4 regions of the Micromonospora sp. NPDC005367 genome follow, and region 3 is predicted to be linked to each of the others. Evidence: riboswitches for the same ligand, from Rfam matches in the RefSeq annotation. Region 3 holds a riboswitch; each other region holds the start of a gene.
What was found. Region 3 has a riboswitch for cyclic di-AMP ahead of ABZS42_RS09420 (hypothetical protein). Riboswitches for the same ligand answer to the same signal wherever they lie in the genome.
Positions count from the first base shown of each region.

Region 1: linked by a shared signal. The riboswitch ahead of ABZS42_RS24925 (NlpC/P60 family protein) and the one ahead of ABZS42_RS09420 (hypothetical protein) in region 3 are both predicted to bind cyclic di-AMP.
Region 2: linked by a shared signal. The riboswitch ahead of ABZS42_RS18065 (transglycosylase family protein) and the one ahead of ABZS42_RS09420 (hypothetical protein) in region 3 are both predicted to bind cyclic di-AMP.
Region 4: linked by a shared signal. The riboswitch ahead of ABZS42_RS18175 (C39 family peptidase) and the one ahead of ABZS42_RS09420 (hypothetical protein) in region 3 are both predicted to bind cyclic di-AMP.

Region 1 covers NZ_JBEXFP010000044.1:9,501-14,783, reverse strand. The annotation lists gene ABZS42_RS24930 (peptidoglycan recognition family protein) at 1-1,517, opposite strand, end outside; cyclic di-AMP (ydaO/yuaA leader) riboswitch at 1,772-1,908, shown strand; gene ABZS42_RS24925 (NlpC/P60 family protein) at 1,921-2,961, shown strand; gene dcd (dCTP deaminase) at 3,059-3,637, opposite strand; gene ABZS42_RS24915 (pyridoxamine 5'-phosphate oxidase family protein) at 3,737-4,300, shown strand; gene ABZS42_RS24910 (zinc metalloprotease) at 4,371-5,283, opposite strand, start outside.
Region 2 covers NZ_JBEXFP010000023.1:71,171-76,453, forward strand. The annotation lists gene ABZS42_RS18045 (putative quinol monooxygenase) at 1-86, opposite strand, end outside; gene ABZS42_RS18050 (N-acetyltransferase) at 308-1,066, opposite strand; gene ABZS42_RS18055 (hypothetical protein) at 1,372-1,662, opposite strand; gene ABZS42_RS18060 (methyltransferase) at 1,930-2,946, opposite strand; cyclic di-AMP (ydaO/yuaA leader) riboswitch at 3,238-3,428, shown strand; gene ABZS42_RS18065 (transglycosylase family protein) at 3,426-4,064, shown strand; gene ABZS42_RS18070 (hypothetical protein) at 4,269-5,283, opposite strand, start outside.
Region 3 covers NZ_JBEXFP010000009.1:108,448-113,730, reverse strand. The annotation lists gene ABZS42_RS09430 (AAA family ATPase) at 1-1,880, shown strand, start outside; gene ABZS42_RS09425 (cation diffusion facilitator family transporter) at 1,989-2,903, shown strand; cyclic di-AMP (ydaO/yuaA leader) riboswitch at 3,057-3,189, shown strand; gene ABZS42_RS09420 (hypothetical protein) at 3,194-4,267, shown strand; gene ABZS42_RS09415 (hypothetical protein) at 4,388-4,906, shown strand; gene ABZS42_RS09410 (SRPBCC family protein) at 4,932-5,283, opposite strand, start outside.
Region 4 covers NZ_JBEXFP010000024.1:1,348-6,630, reverse strand. The annotation lists gene ABZS42_RS18190 (acyltransferase) at 134-1,462, shown strand; gene ABZS42_RS18185 (hypothetical protein) at 1,552-1,998, shown strand; gene ABZS42_RS18180 (hypothetical protein) at 2,150-2,920, shown strand; cyclic di-AMP (ydaO/yuaA leader) riboswitch at 3,315-3,457, shown strand; gene ABZS42_RS18175 (C39 family peptidase) at 3,698-4,516, shown strand; gene ABZS42_RS18170 (alpha/beta hydrolase) at 4,638-5,283, shown strand, end outside.

The DNA.
Region 1 (5,283 bases), on a different contig from region 3:
AGGCCCAGGTCGTTGACGAGCGGGGCGTCTTGGCTCGGCGCGTTGTGCAGGACGACCGCGGAGGAGCCCCGCAGCGGGCAGGGCTCGGCCGGCGGCAGCGGGTCCGGCACGCCCGGCGGCTGCTGGTTGCAGCCGACGAACGCCGGCCGGTTGGCGGCGAGGTCCGGGTCGATGGTGACCAGGCCGGTCCGTTTGGTGCCGGTGGTCCGGAACGGCGCCTTCAGCAGATCGAAGTAGTGCGACCAGTCCCAGTACGGGCCCGGGTCCCAGTGCATGCCCGCCACGGTCGAGGCGACGGTGCCGGGAACGTTGTCGTGCCCGATGATGTGCTGCCGGTCCAGCGGGATGCCGAGCTTGAGCGCCAGGTACCGGACCAGCTTGGCCGAGGCCCGGTACATCGCCTCGGTGTACCAGGTGCCGTGGCCGGCGAAGCCCTCGTGCTCGATGCCGATCGACTTGGCGTTCACGTACCAGTTGCCGGCCTGCCAGCCGACGTCCTTGGTCCGAACGTGCTGCGCGACGTGGCCGTCCACCGAGCGCAGCGTGTAGTGCCAGCCCAGGTAGTCGGCCTGCTGCACGAGGCCGACGCTGGGCCCGTAGTACCCCTCGGTGTCGTGGATGACGATGTACTCGATCTTCTGCTGGGCCGGCCGGTTGCCCAGGTCGTGGTTGCCGTAGTCGCCGGCGCCCGGGCCGTACTGCTCGTACGGGGCGGGAATCCACTCGCAGCCGAGCCGTACCGGGCACTCCACCCGGTCCGGGCGCTGCGACTTGCGCAGCCCGAGACGGTGCACCGTGTCCGCCCGTGCGGTCACCGGGCGCGCGGCGAGGGTGACCTGGTGGCCGTCGTCGGTTCGCCGGGTCGCGCCGACGCGGATCTGGTCGTACACCTCGTCGGCGAAGGCGGAGGCCGTCTCCTCGGTGTCGGCTCCCGAGTAGCGCGCCACCGCGCCGTACCAGGTTCCCGGGTCGGTCTCCGCGCCGACCGGGCCGCCCAGCTGCTTCTGGTACGAGGCGAGCAGCGCCGCGCCGCCACGGATGTTGGCCGCCGGATCGGTACGGAGTGCCGTGGTGTCCGCCCCGGTGAGCGCTGCGGCGGCCTGAAGGGTCTGTAGCGCCGCGGACGCCGGCGCGCTGGACGGTTCGGCTCCACCGGGCGCGGCGACCGCCAGTGGCCGGGAGGTGTCGCCGCGCGGGTCCTCGTCCTGCTGGACGTGGTGGCTCGGGGTCAGGCTCGCGACGTGAGCCGCGTCGGTGAGGTGCAGCGGCCCGTAGCCGCCGCTGGTGCTGGGTGTGCCGGCGTGGGTGTCCCACCTGGACTCCAGGTAGGAGACGCCGAGCAGGACGGTCTCCGGCACGCCGTACTCCGCGGCCGCGGCCGCGTACTGCTGCTGACGCTCGCCGGTCGGGTCGGTTCCGGCGAGCGGTGCGGCCCCGGCCGGACCGCCGGTCAGTGGCACGGCAGCGGTGGCCGTGACCATCGCTGCGGCGAGCAGGGCACGCCTGCTCCTCGACATGGTTGATCGGTGCATCGAACCCCCAGTTACGGACGGGTCAAGGTATTGGTCACCTTGACTCCGCCGTGCCCTCGGGGTCAATACCTTTCCACTGGTCGAAGCGCTCGGAAGAAAACCTTCGTTCTCGCACCAGGGGTGCGTCCCGCTGCGTCACCACGGAGTGTCACGGCTCGACGGGTTGCGGATCGGTAACGGCGCTCTCTAGGCTGATCAATCGTCGGCCGGCAGCAGGTCCGTCCAACCCGGGCGGTAACGGTCCGACACCGCCGAGTCGCTCGCTGAGCGAGCCGGGGACCCAGGTTTCCGGGGTGAATCCGCAGCCACTGCGGTAGGGCGCCGACCTTCCCGCCCGAACCCGTCAGCTAACCCGGTAGGCGGTCAGGAAGAAGGAGTACGGAGCCCGGTGGCACACCATGCCCCGCGGCCTCCGTCCGGACGGTCGGCGACAGCCGGCCCGACGACGGGTGCGCCGCGTCCACGCTGGTCCCGCATCACCACCGTCCTCGCCGCCCTCATCGGCGTCGGCGTCGTCCTGACCGGCGGCGCCACGGCGGCGCACGCCGACCCGTCGGTCGCTGAGATCGAGCGTCAGATCGACCAGGACTGGAACAAGCTCGAACCCGTGATCGAGCGGCACAACGCCACCCGTCAGGAGCTCGCGGCCAAGCGCAAGCAGGCCGATGCGCTGGCGGCCCGGATCAAGCCACTGCAACTCCGGATCGACCAGGCCATGAACAAGGTCGGTGTGCTCGCGGTGCGGGCGTACAAGGGCGAGAACCTGTCCACCGTCAACGCCCTGCTCGGCAGCCAGTCACCGAGTGACGTCGTCGGCCAGCTGGAGCTGCTCGATCGGTTCGCCCACAATCAGCAGACGGACGTCGCCCAGGTCGTCGACCTGCGCGACGAACTGGCCCGGCAGAAGGCGCCGCTGGACGAGCTCGTCACCCAGCTGACCCGGACCGAGGCCCAGCTGGCCGAGAAGAAGAAGCAGATCAACACCGAGATCGACCGGCTGCAGAAGCTGCGGATCAAGGTGTACGGCAACGGCGGCGGCGGGCCACTGCGTCCGGCCCCGTGCCCGGCCACCTATCCGGGTGGCGCCGCCGGGGTGGCGGTGAAGTTCGCCTGCGCCCAGATCGGCAAGCCCTACGTCTGGGGTGCCGACGGTCCCGGCTCGTACGACTGCTCCGGGCTCATGCTCGCGGCGTGGGCCAAGGCCGGGGTGTCGCTGCCGCACAACGCCGCGCAGCAGCGCAGGGTGACCAAGACGGTGAGCCGTGCGGACCTGCGCCCCGGCGACCTCGTCTTCTACTACAGCGATCTGCACCACGTCGGCATGTACGTCGGCGGCGGATGGGTGGTGCACGCCTCGCAGGCCGGGGTGCCGATCAAGATGAAGAAGGTCGACGACGGCCCCATCCACAGCTTCGGCCGTCCCGACTGATCGTTTCGCGCAGAAGCCCCTTCCACCGGGTGGGAGGGGCTTCTGCGTGCGCCCGACGGGGCACGAGGCTCGGTCGGATTCCGGGCCCGACCGCCGGTCAGCGGGTGGGCCAGGTACGCCAGTTCTGCCAGGCCCGGCTCGGCGTCGGGCCACGCTGGCCCTGGTAGCGCGAGCCGTAGACGGCCGAGCCGTACGGGTGCTCGGCGGGTGACGAGAGCCGGAAGATGCAGAGCTGACCGATCTTCATGCCCGGCCAGAGCGTGATCGGAAGGTTCGCCACGTTCGACAGCTCCAGCGTCACGTGGCCGGAGAATCCCGGGTCGATGAAACCGGCGGTGGAGTGGGTCAGCAGGCCGAGCCGGCCCAGGCTCGACTTGCCCTCCAGCCGGCCGGCGAGCTGCTCGCCGAGCGAGATCACCTCGAGCGTCGAGGCGAGCACGAACTCCCCCGGGTGCAGCACGAACGGCTGCCCGTCGGGCACCTCGACCACCGATGTCAGGTCGTCCTGCTGCAGTGCCGGGTCGATGTGCGTGTAGAGGTGGTTGTTGAAGACCCGGAAGAGCCGGTCGAGACGTACGTCGATGCTCGACGGTTGCACCAGGGTGGGCTCGAACGGCTCCAGCCCGAGCGTGCCGGCCTTGATCTCGGAGACCAGGTCGCGGTCGGAGAGCAGCATCGCACCACCATAGCGAGACCCGCTCGGAAGGTTCGAATCCGGTGCCGGTGACCAGCGCGTCGTGTCGCTTGTCGAACATTTGTTCGATAGAATGTCTACATGGCTTCCTGGTCCGATTTCGCAGCTGACGAGCCCCGGCTCGCCGACGGGATCCGCGTTCTCATGCAGCAGTACGGTCCGGGCTTCGGCTACCTGGCCACGGTCCGTGCCGACGGCGGACCCCGGGTCCACCCGGTGTCGCCGGTGATCACCGACGAGGGGCTCTTCTGCTTCATCATCGACTCGCCCAAGCGGCGTGACCTGGAGCGGGACGGCCGCTACGCACTGCACTCCTTCCCGCCGGAGGAGACCGACGACGAGGCGTACGTGGCGGGGCATGCCCACCCGGTCACCGATCAGGCCCGGGTGGCCCGGCTCGCGGCCAGGGCCATGGCGGCGTCCCAGGTCGACTGGCGGCTCTTCGAGTTCACCGTCGACGTGGCCATGCTGGCTCGGCGCGACTCCGGCAGCGCCGGTGGGCCGGGCGAGGGGCGCGGCCGCCCAGCCGTGCAGGTCTGGCTCGACCCGCACGCGGACGACCAGCCGGCCGATCTGATCCCGGCCGTACCGCAGGCCCGTCCCGCCCGCCGCGAGCGCCGCGACGTCCACCGTTCGGCGGCCTGAGCGCGTTCCTGGGGAGCGATACGCCGGTGCCGGCCCCGCAGATCGTGGGCCGGCACCGGCGGTAGCGTCGTCAGGCCGCACGGTAGGCGTTCCACGCGGTCAGCATGCGGCTCGCCTGCCCAGGAGTGAACTGGTGCATGCACGAGTCGTACGTGTAGTCCATGAAGTTCGTGATCGGGTCCAGGCCGGCGGCACTGCAGGTGTCCCGCCCGGTCGGGCACTCGTACGCCGGCGTGGCCTCGGCCGGGGTGTCCCCGACGCCGTCGCCCGAGCCGGAGCAGCCGCCCTGGAAGGTGTGGTAGAGGTTCAGCCAGTGGCCGACCTCGTGGGTGGCGGTGTCGCCCTGGTTGTAGTTGGTCTCGTTGCCGCCCGGCAGCGACTCGTTCAGCACGACCACGCCGTCGGCGCTGTTGAGCCGTCGCTGCGGGAAGGTCGCCCAGCCGAGCAGGCCGGGGGTCACGTCGCCGAGGTAGAGGTTCAAGGTGTTCTTGCCGCCCTCACGCAGCGCCGACTTCATCGAGCGCTCGGCCGAGGAGCCGTCGAGGATCGGGTACCACGAGGGGTTGACCACACGGTTGATCTTGGCGAGCTGGAAGGCGAAGGCCGTCGCCGCTCCGCCGGTCGCGCCGCTGTACGCCTGGTTCAGCACGGTGATCTGGTTCTGGATCATCGAGTCCGGGATGTTGCCGCCGGCCCGGGTGCTGTTCTCCTGGATCACGTGCACGACCACCGGGATCGTGACGGTGGCGAACGGGGCGACCGCGCCCGTACGCCGGTTGGCGCTCTCACGGAGCGCGGCAGCCAGGTCGGCCTCGCGCTCCTTGATCTGCGTGGCCGTCAACTCGTTCGGCTCGTGCTTGGCGGTGCCGCCCGCCTTGACGCGGGCATCGACGTGGGCGTCGGCCGGCTCGGCACAGGTGCCCGCAGGGGCGGCGGCGGAGGCCGAAGCGGCCGGAAGGACGCCCACGGCGGCCGTGCTGAGC
Region 2 (5,283 bases), on a different contig from region 3:
GTCGCGCGGGTGAAGTCGTCGACGATCTCGGGCCACCGGTCGGCATGCTCCGGCAACACCCGGAACTTTGCGGTAATGAAGATCATTTGGTTCCCTTCGGCTGGTCAGTAGCCATGATCGCGTAACACGGTGAATCCCACCAGACGCCCCGGACAAACAGGTGGTCGTGGAACCTGCCCTCCGCTCGCATCCCGATCTTCTCCAGCATCCGGTGCGAGGCGGGATCGTCCGGCCGGATTCGGTGCCCTGCGATCCTCGCCCGGATCTGTGAAGATCCACCAACGGTGCCCGGGAGGCACGTCGAACGTCAGTCGGCGGCCGGTGAGAGCCGGTGTCGCACCCAGACGTTCGGCTCGACGTAGACCGCTTGATCGTGCGTCACGTCGCAGTGCACCGGCACCAGCGCGTCCGGCACGCGCACCGGCCCGCTGACGTCGAAGGGCAGGCCGGTCCAGCGCCGCCAGTCGGCCAGGGTGCCGGCGATCGTCATCGACCGGGGGGCCACCCGTTCGATACGTCCACCCGCCCGTACGTGCACCCGCAGCCACGGGTCGGCCGGTAGACCGTCCGCGCGGACCTGCGCCGCGTACTCGGTCATCGGCAGGTCCGGCCGGGTGTGCTTGCCGTTCGGGCGCACCGGCGCGACCAGGGTGTCGTAACCCTGCTTCGCGGTGGCCCGGCGCATGGCGTCCAGCATCAGCGCGGACAGCCCGGTGCCGCGCCGGTCGGGCCGGATGCAGATCTCCAACGCGGAGACGATGTTGGTCTCGGCGCCGCTGAGCCGGTCGATGGTGGCCCGCTGGATCACCCGGTCCCAGCCGCCGTCGGGCAGCTCCGGCTCGGTCCAGCGCAGCGGCACCGCGTACGCCCGGGCGACCGCGCGTCCCGGCTCAGCCGAATCGACGGCGGCGAACACGAACTCCGGATACAGGTCGTGCGCGACGCTGTAGTACACCGAACCCATCGGATCCCAGAGCATGAACGGCGGCCAACCCCCGTCGAAGTCCTCGTCGAGCAGGGAAGCGAGATCCGGGCGCGCGGCGAGGCTCGCGATGTCGATGGTCACGGCCGCACGGTAGAGGGCGCGCCGGACGATCCGCACCTCATAATCGGACGCGGCACCCGCAGGCCGCCGCAGGCGGCGCCCGCGTCCCGCAGGCGTTCGGCTCCCACCTGCGGTTCCGGCGGCCGACCGGAGGACTGTGGTGGCCGGCGCCGCTCAGCTCCAGCGTCACCGGGCCACCCACAGCCGGGCCCGCAGCGGGCCGCGCGCCGGCCCGTGCCGGTCACGGCAGATGACAGGTCCCGTTGTCCCGAGGCCAGTGCTACCGGTGGTCCCGGGCCAGTGCTACCGGGCCGTGTCGTGCTGCGTCACGCTGCCGAGCGACGGGTCGCCGGCACCATCGGAGCGGCGGACCAGCTGGGCGCGACGGGGGTCGGGGCTTCGTCGGCGACGTCGCGCTGCGCCGCGCGGAGCGCCCGCTGGGCGTTGTTCCACGCGGTGCACGGCCAAGGCTCACCGGCGCACAGCAGGTTCTGGCAGCCGCCCTGGCCGTCGGGCTCGTGCGCGTCGGCGACCTCGAGGGCGAGCTTCCACAGCAGCGGGTCGGTCACCTCGTCAGGGCGATCTGTGACGGCATCGCTGCGATGTGTTTCGGACATGGCTATCCCCCCTGGGATTCGTGTGCCGCCCTACCTTGACCGCTGCCTCCCCCCGGTAAACCTCGACGGCTGGGCGGCCTGAGCTGCCGAGGTCTCCGTCCGGGATTGTTGCCGACGCGGCCCGGTCCACCCAGCCCTGCGCGTCGACGTGTCGCAGTCATCACGGCACATGCGCCCCAATAGCCGTCCGAGATCACTGTCCGCAGTGTCATGACGCCGTACGGTCATCGGTTTGCTGACCTGCGTCGACGGCGCGAGCGGTCGCGGTCAGGGTCGGCGGGCCACCACCGCCCCGTTGGCGCCCGGGGCGTCGAACGCCACCGTACGGATGTCGACGAAACCGGTGCCGGCGAGCCACGCGACGTACTCGGCTCCGGAGTAGTTCCGGCCGCCCTCCGTCTCGACCACCATGTTCATACCCATCAGCGCCGCCTCCGGCGGCCCGGTGCGCTCGTCGTTCAGCAGGAGCTCGCAGATGACGACCGCTCCGCCGGGCGGCAGCGCGGCATGGCACTTCGCGAGCAGTGCCCGGTTCGTGGGCTCGTCCCAGTCGTGCAGGATCATGCTCAGCAGGATGACGTCGTGTCCGCCCGGCAGCGCGGGGTCGGCGAGGAAGTCGCCGGCGACGGTGCTGATCCGACCGCTCAGGTCGGCCGCCGCGATCCGCTGCTCGGCCCGTACGAGGACGTGCGGCAGGTCGAGCACGGTCGCCCGCAGGTCCGGCAGGTGCCGACACAACTCGATCGGGAACGCCGCCGCCCCGCCACCGACGTCGAGCAGCGATCGATGCGAATCGAAGCCGTACGCGCCGGCCAACGCCCGGGCGGTGAAGCTGGACGTGGAGTACATCGCGTCCCAGAACTGGCTGATCATCTCCGGGTCGCTGGTGTCGAACATCGATTGCTGGCTCTGCGGATCCCAGGTCAGCGGCCGGTCGGTGCGCAACGCGTCGGCGATGCGATGCCACGGCAGGTACGTGCGCAGGTCCGAGTAGCGGATCTGCCCGCCGAAGTAGTACGGGCGGCCCTCGACCAGGAACTGCTCGGCGAGTTCGGAGTTGCGGTAGCCGTCGCCCGCGCGTTCGAGCAGGCCGAGGGAGGCGCTCGCCGCCAGCAGCATGTCCGCCGGGCGCTCGGCCAGGCCGAACTCGGCGGCCGCCTGGTCGACGGTGATGGTGCGCCCACCGGCGAGCCGGGTGAACAGGCCGAGTTCGACGCCGACGGCGAGGGTCTTGAAGCCCCACGCGCCGGCGACGAGACTCATCAGAGGAGTTGGACTGATCATGATCACATCAGAGCATGCGCATGTATGACAGATTCCGCCGGGCTCGACGTTCCAGGAATGCGCGGCGAGGCCCGGAATCCGGTAACGGTTGGTTCGACGGTCCGTGACCTCGCGCCACCCGCCATCGTCCAGATTGGGCAATCCGGGCCACGTGCCACCGCTGCACGATTCGCGCGGACGCGCAATTCGAACCCCGGCTGCCACGCGTGGCCCGGTGAACAACTTCACATGAAGTGGGCAATGGCCGCGAATCCTGCCTAGCGTCGGTCGAGTTCGCCGACGCGAACACCGCGACCGGTAACGCCAAATCCTGCCGCCGGTCGTCGGAACGTCACCCATGGCAGGAGCGGGGGACCCACCGTTTCCCGGCGCCCACCGGCTTCCTGCCCCACGGGCGCCTCGGGGTGAAGCCGCCCATTCCGCGGCCGGGCACCTCAGTCCGAACCCGACAGCTCACCTCGTCGGCGTGGAGGAAATCCATGACATCTGCGTACCACGCCCGTCACCGTGCCGTTACCGCTCGTCGCGTCGCCGTCGGCGCCCTGGCCGCCAGCGCGGTCACCGGCGCCGTCGCGCTCTTCGGCGCCGCCCCCGCCCAGGCGGCGGTCAACTGGGACGCCGTCGCCCAGTGCGAGTCCAGCGGCAACTGGCACATCAACACGGGCAACGGCTACTTCGGCGGGCTCCAGTTCTCCCAGAGCACCTGGGAGGGGTACGGCGGCACGAAGTACGCCGCCCGTGCCGACCTCGCCACCCGTGACGAGCAGATCGCGATCGCCGAGAAGGTGCTCGACGGTCAGGGCATCGGCGCGTGGCCGACCTGCGGCAAGCAGGGTGGCTCGACGTCGTCGAAGTCCACGGGCGAGTCGAAGTCGACCGGCGGATCGAAGCGCCCCTCGGGCAGCGGGACGAAGCCGACCACCCACACCCAGCGGCACAGCACCTCGACCTCGACCTCGACCGGCGGCAGCTACGTCGTGAAGCCGGGTGACACACTGTCGGAGATCGCTGGGACACACCACGTGACCGGCGGCTGGCCTGCCCTGTACGAGCGCAACAAGCGCGTGGTCGGCGACGACCCGGGCCTCATCTTCCCGGGTCAGCGGCTCAGCCTCTGACCGAGCACGCTTCCGAAGCGGCCCGAGCCTGCGAGCACGTCCCGGCGCGGGTCGTCGTCGGCCTGAGCGGCCTCCGGGGCGGAAGGTTCTTCCGTCCCGGAGGCCGCTTGCCGATGGCGGTGCGTCCGGGTCGCGGCGATCGAGTTCCGGATCGCCGCGCGGTCCAGCCCCCGCGGCACCGGCCTGGGTGGCCCGGGCCCGCGCTCAGGCGGCCAGTAGGCCGGCGAGGCTGAGTTGGTTGACGGCGGCGTCGATGCCGGCGCCGGGCACGCGGGTGAAGAGGGCGGCCACCTCGCGGGTGGTGGCCCGGTGGGCGCTGAGCGCGGTCAGCAAGCCCTCGCACGCGGCGGCGGTGCCGGGACCGGTCTGGCTGGTCATCGCTCGCACGGTCTCGTCCGGGGTCCAGATGCGGGGGAGGGGGACGTCGAGTTCATCGGACGTGTCGGTGTCGCCCCGGTACCACCGGCCGCCGTCCCACCAGAGGCAGAACGTCAACAGGCCGTTGCGGTTGCGGGTGTTGAGGACGCTGTCGGTGACCCAGGCGGGTGCTCCCGCATACAGGTCGGGCAGGGGCTGGCCGCCGTGGTAGGCGGCTTCGAGCAGCGGCGAGTTCCACTTTCCGCCGGAGAGGACCGCGCGTTCGCCCGGGAGCAGGAAGAGGACCGATCCGCTGCGGCGGTCGCTCTCGTACCAGCCGTGCCCGGGGAAGATGCGCGGCCCCCATTCCGACCCGACGCCGACGTACGCCGCTGACAGCGCCGCCCAGCGTGCCCAGACATCCGGCAGGGGAGGGACGTCGTCCACGGCGGTGCCCCTGCGACCGGCGGTGGCGTCGGCCGCTGCCGCGGCGGCCGCGCGGCCGGGATCGCGGCCCTGCGCGGTGGGTCCGGCGACGTAGCCGGCGAGCCATACCGGTACGCGCGGGCGGGGATAGGCCGCCAGGTCGTTGCGGTAGTGCTCGGCCGGCATCAGTTGGCCGTCGGGAAAGGGTTCGTCGCCGTAGTCGTAGTCGACGGTCATCTCGCCGCGATCGGTGACGGTCAGCAGCAGTCGCCACCAGGGCCCGGCCGGCATCCGCGCGGCGACGTCTCGTTGGTGACGGACCATCTCGCCGGCCCACAACGGCACCGGCACCGGTACCGGCCTGTCGCTGGACCAGAACACGAGCTGGGCGATCTCGGCGGAGACGGTGAACGCGAACTCGGCCGCGAACCGCTGC
Region 3 (5,283 bases):
TCGACCTGCGCGACCGCCAGGTGCTGCACATCGGCCGGCTCGGCATCCGGGACGAGAACGCGATCAGTCTCGTGGTCGACTGGCGGGCGCCGGCCGCCGCCGCGTTCTACCAGGCGACTCCGGCCCAGCCGCTCGGCGTGGTACGCCGCCGGACCATCCAGTCGAGCCGGGAGCGGATCGTACGGATCGAGGACGACCTGCTCGACCCGGGTGCCGCTCCGCCGGACATGGCGGTGGTCGGCGACGGCGCGTTGCTCGCCACGCTCTCCCGCGCGACCGGGCGGGGCATGCGGGACATCGTGGCGACGATCCAGCGGGAACAGGACGAGGCGATCCGCTCCCCCGGCTCGGGCGTCACGATCGTCTCGGGCGGTCCCGGCACCGGCAAGACGGCCGTCGCCCTGCACCGGGCGGCGTACCTGCTCTACTCCGACCGCAGCCGGTACGCCGGCGGCGGCATCCTGGTGGTCGGCCCATCCTCGGTCTTCGTCGAGTACATCGCCTCGGTGCTGCCCTCCCTCGGCGAGGAGACCGCCACGCTGCACTCGCTGGGCACGTTGTTCCCGGGGATGAGCGCGACCCGGACCGACGCGCCCGAGGTCGCCGCGGTGAAGGGCTCCCTGCGTATGCGCCGGGTGCTGGAGCGCGCGGTCCGGGACGCGGTGCCGGACGGTCCGACGGAACTGCGCCTGCTCTACCGGGGCGAGCTGCTGCGGCTGGACCGGCGGGACCTGGACGGGATCCGGGATCGCGCGCTGCCGCGGGGCGCCCGCCGCAACGAGGTACGCCGAGCCGGCTTCGACGGCGTCTTCGCGGCGCTCTGGGCCCAGGCGCGCCGGTTGAACATCAGCCGGTTGCCGGAGCAGCGGGCCTTCGAGGACGAGATCGCCGACCGGCCGGAGTTCCGGGAGTTCCTCAAGGCGTGGTGGCCGAGGCTGCACCCCCGGCACGTGCTGGGTTGGCTGACGCGCCCCGAGCGGCTGCGCCGGTACGCGGGCGGCATCCTCTCCGGAGCGGAGATCCGGCTGCTGACGAGTGCGTACCGGACGCTGGACGGCGAGGGGCTGACGATCGCCGACATCGCGCTCCTCGACGAGCTCGACGCGCTGCTCGGCAAGCCGGTGCAGGCGGCTCGGCCGAAGCGGGATCCGTTCCAGCTGGCGGGTGGGGTACGCGAGCTGAGCACGTACGCGGATCGGCAACGGGCCGCCCGGGCGGCGGCCCGGGAGCGCCCGGCCGACTACCGGGAGTACGCGCACGTGGTGGTGGACGAGGCGCAGGACGTGTCGCCGATGCAGTGGCGGATGATCGGCCGCCGTGGCCGTCTGGCGTCCTGGACGGTGGTCGGCGATCCGGCGCAGACGGCGTGGACCGGTGATCCGGCGGAGTTGACGCGCGCCCGGGACCAGGCGCTGGGCCGGCGCCGCCGGCAGAACTTCACCCTCACCACCAACTACCGCAACTCCTCCGAGATCTTCGCGGTGGCGGCGGCCGAGATCCGCCGGCTCGACCCGGACCTGTCGCTGCCCACCGCGGTCCGTTCCACCGGGATCGATCCGGTCGAACTGGCGGTACCGCGGGCGGAGCTGGAGAGCGCGACCATGGCAGCCGCCGACGCCCTGCTGGGTGAGGTGGAGGGGACGGTCGGAGTGATCACGCCGGTGCCTCGCCGGGACGAGGTGGCGAGCTGGCTCGGCGCGCTGGGCGGGTCCCGTCTGCAGGTGGTGACCAGCCTGGAGGCGAAGGGTATGGAGTACGACGGGGTGGTGCTGGTCGCGCCGAGCGAGATCCGCGCGGATCCCGGCTCGGGCGTCCGGACGCTCTACGTGGCGCTCTCCCGGGCCACCCAGCGGCTCGCCACGATCGACCCGACCGACTGAGCGGTCCCCCGGCGGCCCCGCCTCGGCCTCCGGCGCGGCCGACAGTTGCACACATTGCGATGTGAGCATATGTTTGACCGGTCCGGACCGTCGGCGGAGGGTGGTCTCGTGGGCGCAGGTCATGGCCACGACGAGTCGGTGGTGAACGCCGCGCAGCACCACCGCGGCCGACTCTGGGCGGCGTTCGCCCTGCTCGCGGTCCTGATGCTGGTCGAGGCGGTCGCCGCCTTCCGGACCGGCTCGCTCGCCCTGCTGTCCGACGCCGGGCACATGTTCACCGACGTGCTCGGCATCGGCATGGCCCTCGCGGCGATCACCGCCACCCGGCGGGCCGGTCACGACCCGCAGCGCACCTTCGGCCTCTACCGTCTCGAGGTGCTCGCCGCGCTGGCGAACGCCGTACTGCTCTCCGGGGTCGCGGTCTACGTGCTGGTCGAGGCGGTCGGCCGGTTCGGCGACCCGCCGGAGGTGCTCGCCGGCCCGATGCTGGCGGTGGCCGTGCTGGGCCTGCTGGCCAACGTGGCCGCCTTCGCACTGCTGCGACCCGGGGCCCGGGAGAGCATCAACCTCCAGGGTGCCTACCTCGAGGTGCTCGGCGACCTGCTCGGCTCGCTCGGGGTGATCGCGGCGGCGCTGCTCATCACGTTCACCGGCTGGTGGTGGACGGACCCGTTGGTGGCGGTGGCGATCGGCGTGTTCATCCTGCCGCGCACCTGGCGGCTCGGGCGGGCCGCGGTCCGCATCCTGGTCCAGGCCGCCCCGGAACACCTTCAGGTGACCGCGGTGCACGACCGGCTGGCCGCGGTGCCCGGCGTGGCCGGCGTACACGACCTGCACGTATGGACGCTCACCTCGGGCATGGAGGTGGCTTCGGCGCACCTCACCATGGCGCCCGGCGCGGAGGTCGGCACCGTGCTCGCGGCGGCGCGGGAGGCGCTGCACGAGGACTTCCACATCGAGCACGCGACGTTGCAGATCGAGCCCGGTGCGGCCCCTGGCGCCTGCGGGGCCGTCGAGTGGTGATGTGAACAGGCGGGGTCTTTGAGCCGGATGGTGCGGTTGTGCCGCATTTTTCGGTTAGCTCGACGGCACAGGGAGTCACATCGGCTGCAGCAGCCCCACCGGCACCGGTAGGCTCGGTCCCGGTCTCCGCCAGGAGGCGCCCACCAGCGCCGGCGGCGACCGCCGCCTAATCGCCGACGTTCGGCGAACCGGGGAACCACGTTCCTGGGGTGCATCCGCGCGAGCGGTAGGGATCTTCCGTCCCGAACCCGTCAGCTAACCCGGTCGGCGGCTGACGGAAGGACATGTGCATGCCAGCAGTGGCACCCGTACGACGACGCGCCGCCCGGATGGCGGCCCTGATCGCCGCGACGCTCGCCCTCGCCCTCGTGGCCACCCCCGGCACCGGCACCGCGGCCACTCCCCCGGCGGCTCTGCCCGCCGCGGCCCCCAGCACCGACACCGAGGGCGGCACCCCCGCCCTGCGCGCCCAGTTGGAGGCGGCCAGCAAGGGCTGGCTCGACGCGAAGGCCGCCCTGGCACGCTCCGTGACACGGCAGCAGCAGCTCACCGACCGGCTCAAGAAGACCGACGCCGAGCTGGCGGAGCGCAGCGGCAAGGTCGGCGAGATCGCCGGGGTCGCCTACCGCACCGGCCGGCTCGGCACGGTCTCGGCACTGCTCAGCAGCAGCAGCCCGGAGGGCTTCATGGACCGCGCCGCCGCCCTGGAGGCCGTCGCCTCCAAGGAGGACCGGGCGCTGCGTGACCTGACGGCGACCCGGGACGAGGCGAACCGGACCCGCGCCGCGCTGGACGGTGAGATCAAGGAGCAGCGCAAGCAGGTCGCCGTGATGGCGAAGCGCAAGCAACAGGCCGAGCGAGCCCTCGAGGTGGCCAACGCGAACGCGGTCAACTCCTCCGCCGGCGGGTCCAACCGGGGCACCTCCACCGCGAACGCCGACCCGGCGCCGCGCAACCCGGACGGCTCCTGGCCCAAGGAGTCGTGCAGCGTCAACGACCCGACACCGGCGAGCGGCTGCATCACCCCGCGCGCGCTGCACGCGCTCAAGCAGGCCAAGGCGGCCGGCTTCACCCGCTACGTCTCGTGCCATCGCAACGGCGGATCCGGCGAGCATCCCAAGGGGCGGGCATGCGACTTCGCCGCCCAGAAGAACGGCTTCGGCGGTGACGCCACGGGCGGCGACAAGACGTACGGCAACAACCTGGCCGCGTACTTCATCCGCAACTCCGACCGGCTCGCGGTGCTCTACGTGATCTGGTACCGGCAGATCTGGCTGCCCAGCAGCGGATGGAAGTCGTACAGCGGGGCGGGCGGAGACCCGTCCAGCGACCACACCAACCACGTGCACCTCTCGGTGTACTGACGCCGCGCGGGCGGGTGGTCGCAGCGGCCACCCGCACCGCCCGGATACGTCGCGGGACGTAGCCACGATGTCGCCGGTCGGCGGACGATCCGGCCGGCCGGCACGGGCAGCATCGAGGACATGACCCGAACACCGCCGACCGTGCGTAAGGCTCTGCTCACGCTGCACCTGGTCACCTCGCTGGGCTGGCTCGGCGCGGACCTCGTACTGCTCGCGTTGGGCGTGGCGGTGCTGCGCGGCGCCGACGCGGACGTGGTCTATCCGGCCGCCGCGCTGATCGGCACGACGCTCTTCGCGCCGCTGGCCGTCGCCGTGTGGGTGGTCGGTGTGACCAGCGCCCTGCTGACCCCGTGGAAGCTGTTCCGCTACCGCTGGGTGCTGGCGAAACTGCTGATCACCACGGTGATGGTCGGGCTCGTGCTGTTCCTGCTCACGCCGAGCCTGCGCGCCGCCGGCGACCTCGGGGCTGCGCTGCCGGCGCGGGACCGGGCCGACCTGGTGATCGCGCCCGCCGTGTCGACCAGCTTGATGATCATCGCGACGGTGCTCTCCACGTACAAGCCGTGGGGGCGGATGCGGCCGGCCGGACCGGGCGCGCGGCGCGGGCGCCCGGCGGTGGCCGGGCGCGCGGGTGCCTGACCGCCGGCCGCTGTCGCGGCGCCGGTCAGGACGCGGCGGGTGGGCTCTCCCGGTGGCGTTCGAGCTCGGAGACGAGCCGGTTGGCCAGTGCCAGGTGCGCCGCGCGGGCCTGCCGGAAGGCGTACGCGAACAGCGGCGCCGGCGCGGCGAGGGTGATCTCGACGTCGATGCGCACCAGCCCGTCCGCCTCGGCGCACAGCAGGGTGTGATTGCGCACCATGGTCGCCGGCCACTGCCGAGCCACGGTCAAGATCTCGTCGTCCGCTCGGACCAGCACGTCGGCGCGGTACGTCACCGGGAACCGCAGCGACCCGGCGGCCAGCCGGTCGGTGATGGCGTAACTGGCCCTGGCGCCCGCTCGGGGCGGCAGGCGGCGG
Region 4 (5,283 bases), on a different contig from region 3:
GGGTGCCCCGAACGGGCGGCATCGAGCGGATGCGCCACCCCGCGGTGCCCCGTGTCGGCGCTTGGGGGGACCGGGAGGCGCCGGGCGTGTCGCCCGGCCCGCCGTCCGCGGGCCGGTTGGGGAGGAGAGGTACATGCTGGTGACGCCGGGGGACGCGGCCAGGACGGCGACGGCGGCGTCGCCGGCCGGGGGCGGGGCTCCAGCAGGCCGGCTGCCCTCGCTCACGGGGCTGCGCTGGATCGCGGCGCTGCTGGTCTTCGGCTTCCACGTCGGCACCATGCGGATCATCGCCGAGCCCGAGTACCAGAGCGTGGTCAGCAAGGTGTTCAGCCTCGGCCTCTCCGGGGTGGAGTTCTTCTTCATCCTCAGCGGGTTCGTGCTGGTCTGGTCGGCGCGGCCGGGGGAGCGGCGGTGGACCTTCTGGCGTCGCCGGTTCGCCAAGATCTGGCCGAACCACGCGGTGCTCTGGGCGCTGGCGCTGCTGGCGGCGCTCTGGTTCGCCGACCCGGTGCGGCTCGGCGTCGCGGTGGAGAACCTGCTCCTGCTCCAGGCCTGGGACTTCCGGGAGGGGCACTTCTACAGCGTCAACAACGTGAGCTGGTCGCTCTCCTGCGAGTTCTTCTTCTACCTGTGTCTGCCGCTGGCGCTGCCGCTGGTCCGTCGGGCACGGCCCTGGCTGCTCTGGGCGGTCGTCGTCGCGGTGCCGCTGTTGATCCTGGCGCTCTGGCCGGCCCAGCTGCTGGTGCCCGAGGAGAGCCGCTGGTGGTTCACCCAGGTCTTCCCGCTGACCCGGTCCCTGGAGTTCTGGATGGGGGTGGCCGCCGCGGAGCTGATGCGCCGTGGCTCGTGGCGTGGGCCCCGGCTGCCGCTGGCCAGCCTCCTCTTCGTCGCCGTCTGGGTGGCCGCCGCCGGGTGGATCCGCGCCGAGTTCTGGGCCGCGCTGCTGGCGGCGGCGTACGTCCTGGTCATCACCGCGGCGGCGGACGCCGACGTGCGCAACCTCCGCTCGCCGTGGCGGTCCCGCCCGATGGTCTGGCTCGGTGAGGTCTCGTTCGCCTTCTACCTGGTCCACGTCTTCGTCATGACGACCGTGCTGCGGCTGACCGGCGACTGGGGTGTCGGCCTGCCCGGGTGGTGGGGACCGGCCGTGGTGCTCGGGTTCCTCGTGCTGAACCTGGCCCTGGCCGGGCTGCTACACCGCTGGGTCGAGACGCCGATGATGCGCCGGCTCGGCCCACGCCGCACCCGCTCGCCCGCTGCCGTCGGCGCGCGGACCCGCCCCGGTGCCACCGGTCCGGACCGGGATGCTGCGGTCGAACCGGCACGGGCCGGCGGCTCGCCGGCCGTCCCGCGACCGCGTCGGGCTCCGGAGGACGAGTCCATTCAGGCGGGTGACCAGCCCGGCGGTGACCCCGACGACCGGCAGATGCACGCGGACCCGCGCTCGGCTCGGGCCGGCTGAAGCGTCCACCGTGGGTGGTGTGATCGGCGTGGCGGTCCGACACGCCCGGCTTTGGTGCGACGGGGTGACGACGGGGGTAGCGTTGCCGCATGCCCTCGTTCGCGCCCGCTGATCCTCTGTGGTGGGTGGCGCGATGGGCTACCCGGCTGCTGGCCAGCCTCGCGGTCGTCGGCGCGTTGACCCTCGGGTCGCTCTCGGCGCTGGGAGTCCCGCCGCACACCGGGGCCGCGGTCGAGCCGAGGGCGTCCACCGACTCGCGGGCCTGCGACTGCGCCACCGGGTCGGCTGGCACATCCAGCTCGCCGGCCGTCGTCGTCGCGGACGACGCTCCCGCAGAGTTCGCCGTTGCGTTCCGGACGCCCGCCGAATCCGCAGCCTCAAGGGTCGCCCCGTCGGCCGCGCACGGTGCCACTTCCGAGGTGTTTGCCTCGGCCGCACCGGTGGCCGACCCGGTCACGGTCCCGGCCGGCGAGGCGTGGCTGCCCCGCAGCGCGGTCGCAGCTGTCCGCGCTCCCCGAGCTCCGCCCGGCGCCTGACCCCGCCGGCGACGCGAGAGCGTTCCGCCGCCGCGCTCGCCGCACCCGTCTTCCGCGCCCGCTCCCGGCGCCCGGCGTGACCGACAAGGCCCCGCGCCGGGTGCCCCGTGCGGCTTCCCCGCATCGCGTCTGCTCGCCGTGAGGTACCGACATGGAGAAGACCGTCCTTTACCAGTTTCTCGTCGAGGTGCCGCAGGCCGCCGCCATCTGGTCGGCTCTGCTGGTGCTGGCCCTGATCGTGCTCACCGTGCTGGTCACCCGTCCGGAGCGCGACCGGCCGGAGGACGACCGGTCCGCCCCGACCGGGCCGACCGACCGGGAGCTGGCCGCAGCCGAGGCTGCCGACCTGCGCCGGTACGCCGACGAGGTGGCCGTGGCCGCGGCCGGCGCGGCGCAGACCGCCCGCCGGCGACGGGCCGAGTGGCTGACCGCCCAGGACGACCTGGACCGGGCCTGGGCGGCGTACGACGAGGCCGAGAGCGCCGCCCGCCGGTACTGCGGTGCCGGTGCCCTGCCGCCGCCCCGCACTCCTCGCACTCCGGCCGAGTACGCCGCCCGGGAGCGGCACCTGCACCGGGTGGCCACGGCGGCGTACTGGCGAGGCGAGCTCACCTTGCGCCAACTCGGCGATGTCTTCGGGCACCGGGACGGCTGGGATCCCCGCATGCACCCCGTCGAGCAGGAGGTGCACCTGGCCCGGGTGGTCCGGGACGGCCGGCTGGCCGGCTACCGGGCGGCCCGGGAACGGGAGCGCGGTGCCTGGTGGGACGCCGAACTCGCCGCCGAGGCGGCCCGTGCCCTGGCCACCGAGGCGTACGCGGCGGCGGCCCGCCTCCGGCCGGGGCAACTGCCGGCGGCTCGGCCCGCGTCCGCCGCACCCGCCCAGGTGGTGACCCGCTGGCAGCCGGCCAGGGTGGGCTGAGCGGGCCGGTCCGGGCCTTGATCGACTCGGCTTCCGTGAAGTCGGGCGGTCCCGGTCGTGCGAGCAGCGCGGCCTCAGGGAACTCCAGGACCTCAAGGAACTCGAGTCGACCCAGTTATCTTGGTGGGCCCGGTCACATCAATTCGAAAACGGTCAGTGGGATCAGCGGGTGCGAATCGTCCCCGCCATTTGGCAAGGTTGCCGTTCGACTGTCCCGTTGCGCCCCTCCGGTGCCGCCGTAACCATCCGTCCCATTGAGTCACGTCAGCGGCTGAACGCCCGGAAAAATTGTTCACCGGAACAGGTTTGAGCAGGTGGCGAAGGGTTGGCAGGCTCTCCGTCGACCAGTAGTGTCGGCGCGTCCGGTGCGGTAACCGTTCGCAACAGGCGACGCCGCGCCGACCCGCCTAATCGTGATTCCACGAGCCGGGGACCCACATGCACGTCCGGGGTGAATCCGCGAGCCACGGCCCGCGGTAGGGCGATCTTCCCGCCCGAATCCGTCAGCTAACCCGGTAGGCGGTGCCGGAAGGAGTTCCATCCCTGTGGTGCACGAACCTATCCCTCGGTCCTCCCCGACCCTCCACGGCGCCGCGGCGCCCGTGCTCGCCCGTCCCGTAGCGGCGAGCTGACTCCGGCACCCGCGTCTTTCCGCCCGACCCACCGGGCGTTCCCTGAGCGATCCACCAACCGCACGCGGACCAGGTCCGCGCGGTGACGCCTGCCCGGATTCCGGTACGGCTGCCGGTCGCTCACCCCCCGAACCGTGGAGGAACCGTGAAGCACACCCTGAAGCGTCAGCTCCGTCGGCTGGCCACCCAGCGCCCGTACCAGATCGCCGCCGCGTCCGCCGCGGCCGTGGTGCTGGCGTCCACCACCGGCGCCCTGCTCAGCGGCGCCGACGATGCGCCCGCCGCACAGCGCGGCGCCACCGCGGTGGCGGCCGAACTGCGCAGCGACGCCCACATCGCCTCGCTCGACGACCAGCAGCCCACCACCCCGGCGGCCGGCTCGCCCACGACCAGCGCCCCGGCGGCGAAGAAGTCCGCGAACCCGGACCTGACCCGCAAGCCGGCAGCGCCCAAGCCGCCGGCGAGCAAGGTCCTCGACTACGACTACCAGGCGCAGACGACCTACTTCTACTGCGGCCCGGCCGCCGCCCGGAACGCGCTCAGCGCCACCGGCATCGAACGCAGCCAGGACGACCTGGCCGCGCAGCTCGGCACCACCGAGATGGGCACCAACTCCGCCGAGGACACCACGCGGGTGTTGAACGCCGTGGTCAAGGGCAACCCGTACAAGACCACCATGTTCCCCAGCGCGCCGCGTCCCGCCCAGATGGACCAGCTCCAGGCCGACATCGTCCGGGCCATCACCGACGGGCGCGGTGTGGTCGCGAACATCGTCGGCGACGCCGTCGACACGAACGGTGGCTGGCACTCCTTCGGCGGCGGGCACTACATCGCCGTCGTCGGCTACCGGGACCAGGGTCGCACCGTGAAGATCGCCGACTCGGCGAACCCGGCGGTGCCGTCGTACTGGATCACCACGATCAACCTGGCGAACTGGATCACCACTCGCGGTTACTCCGCCTGACGATCGCGCTCACAACGGGCGCCGGCCCCCTTACGCGAGGGGCCGGCGCCCGTTGTCGTCCGGTCCGACTGTCGGATGTTCACCCTCGCCGGGCCGGCCCCGCCGATGGCACACTGCGTCCATGAACGACGGTGGCGCCCGTACGGCCGGCCGGCCCACCCTCCTGCTGCTGCACGGCATGGGTGCGACCGGTGAGGTGTGGCTGCCCTGGACGCCACTGCTGCGGCGCCGCTGGGACGGGCGCTGGCTGGCACCGGACCTGGCCGGCCACGGCACGTCGCCGCCGCTGCCCGCATACTCCTTCGCCGCGCTGGCCGAGCGGGTGGCCGCCGCCCTCGCCCCCGGTGACCGCCTGATCGTGCTGGGGCACTCGCTCGGCGGCGTGGTCGGCCTGACGCTCGCCGCGCGCGGCGCCGGGCTGCCTGTCGCCGCTGTCGTCGGGCTCGGCATCAAGGCGGTGTGGTCCGACGCCGAGCTGGCGAGGACGCGCCAGCTGGCCGCCCGCCCGGTCGCCTGGTACCCGACCCGGGACGAGGCCGCTCAGCGCTACCTGCGGGTGTCCGGGCTGGCCGGGCTGGTCGCCCCCGACGATCCGAGGGTGACGGCCGGGCTGCGTGAGGTGCACGGGCGCTGGCGACTGGCCATGGACCGGGGCGCGTTCGCGGTCGCTGAGCCGGACCTGGCGGCGCTGGTGGCGGCCACCGAGGTGCCGGTCCTGCTGGCGCGCGGCGAACACGACCCGCTGGTCACCGACGGGCAGCTCCAGC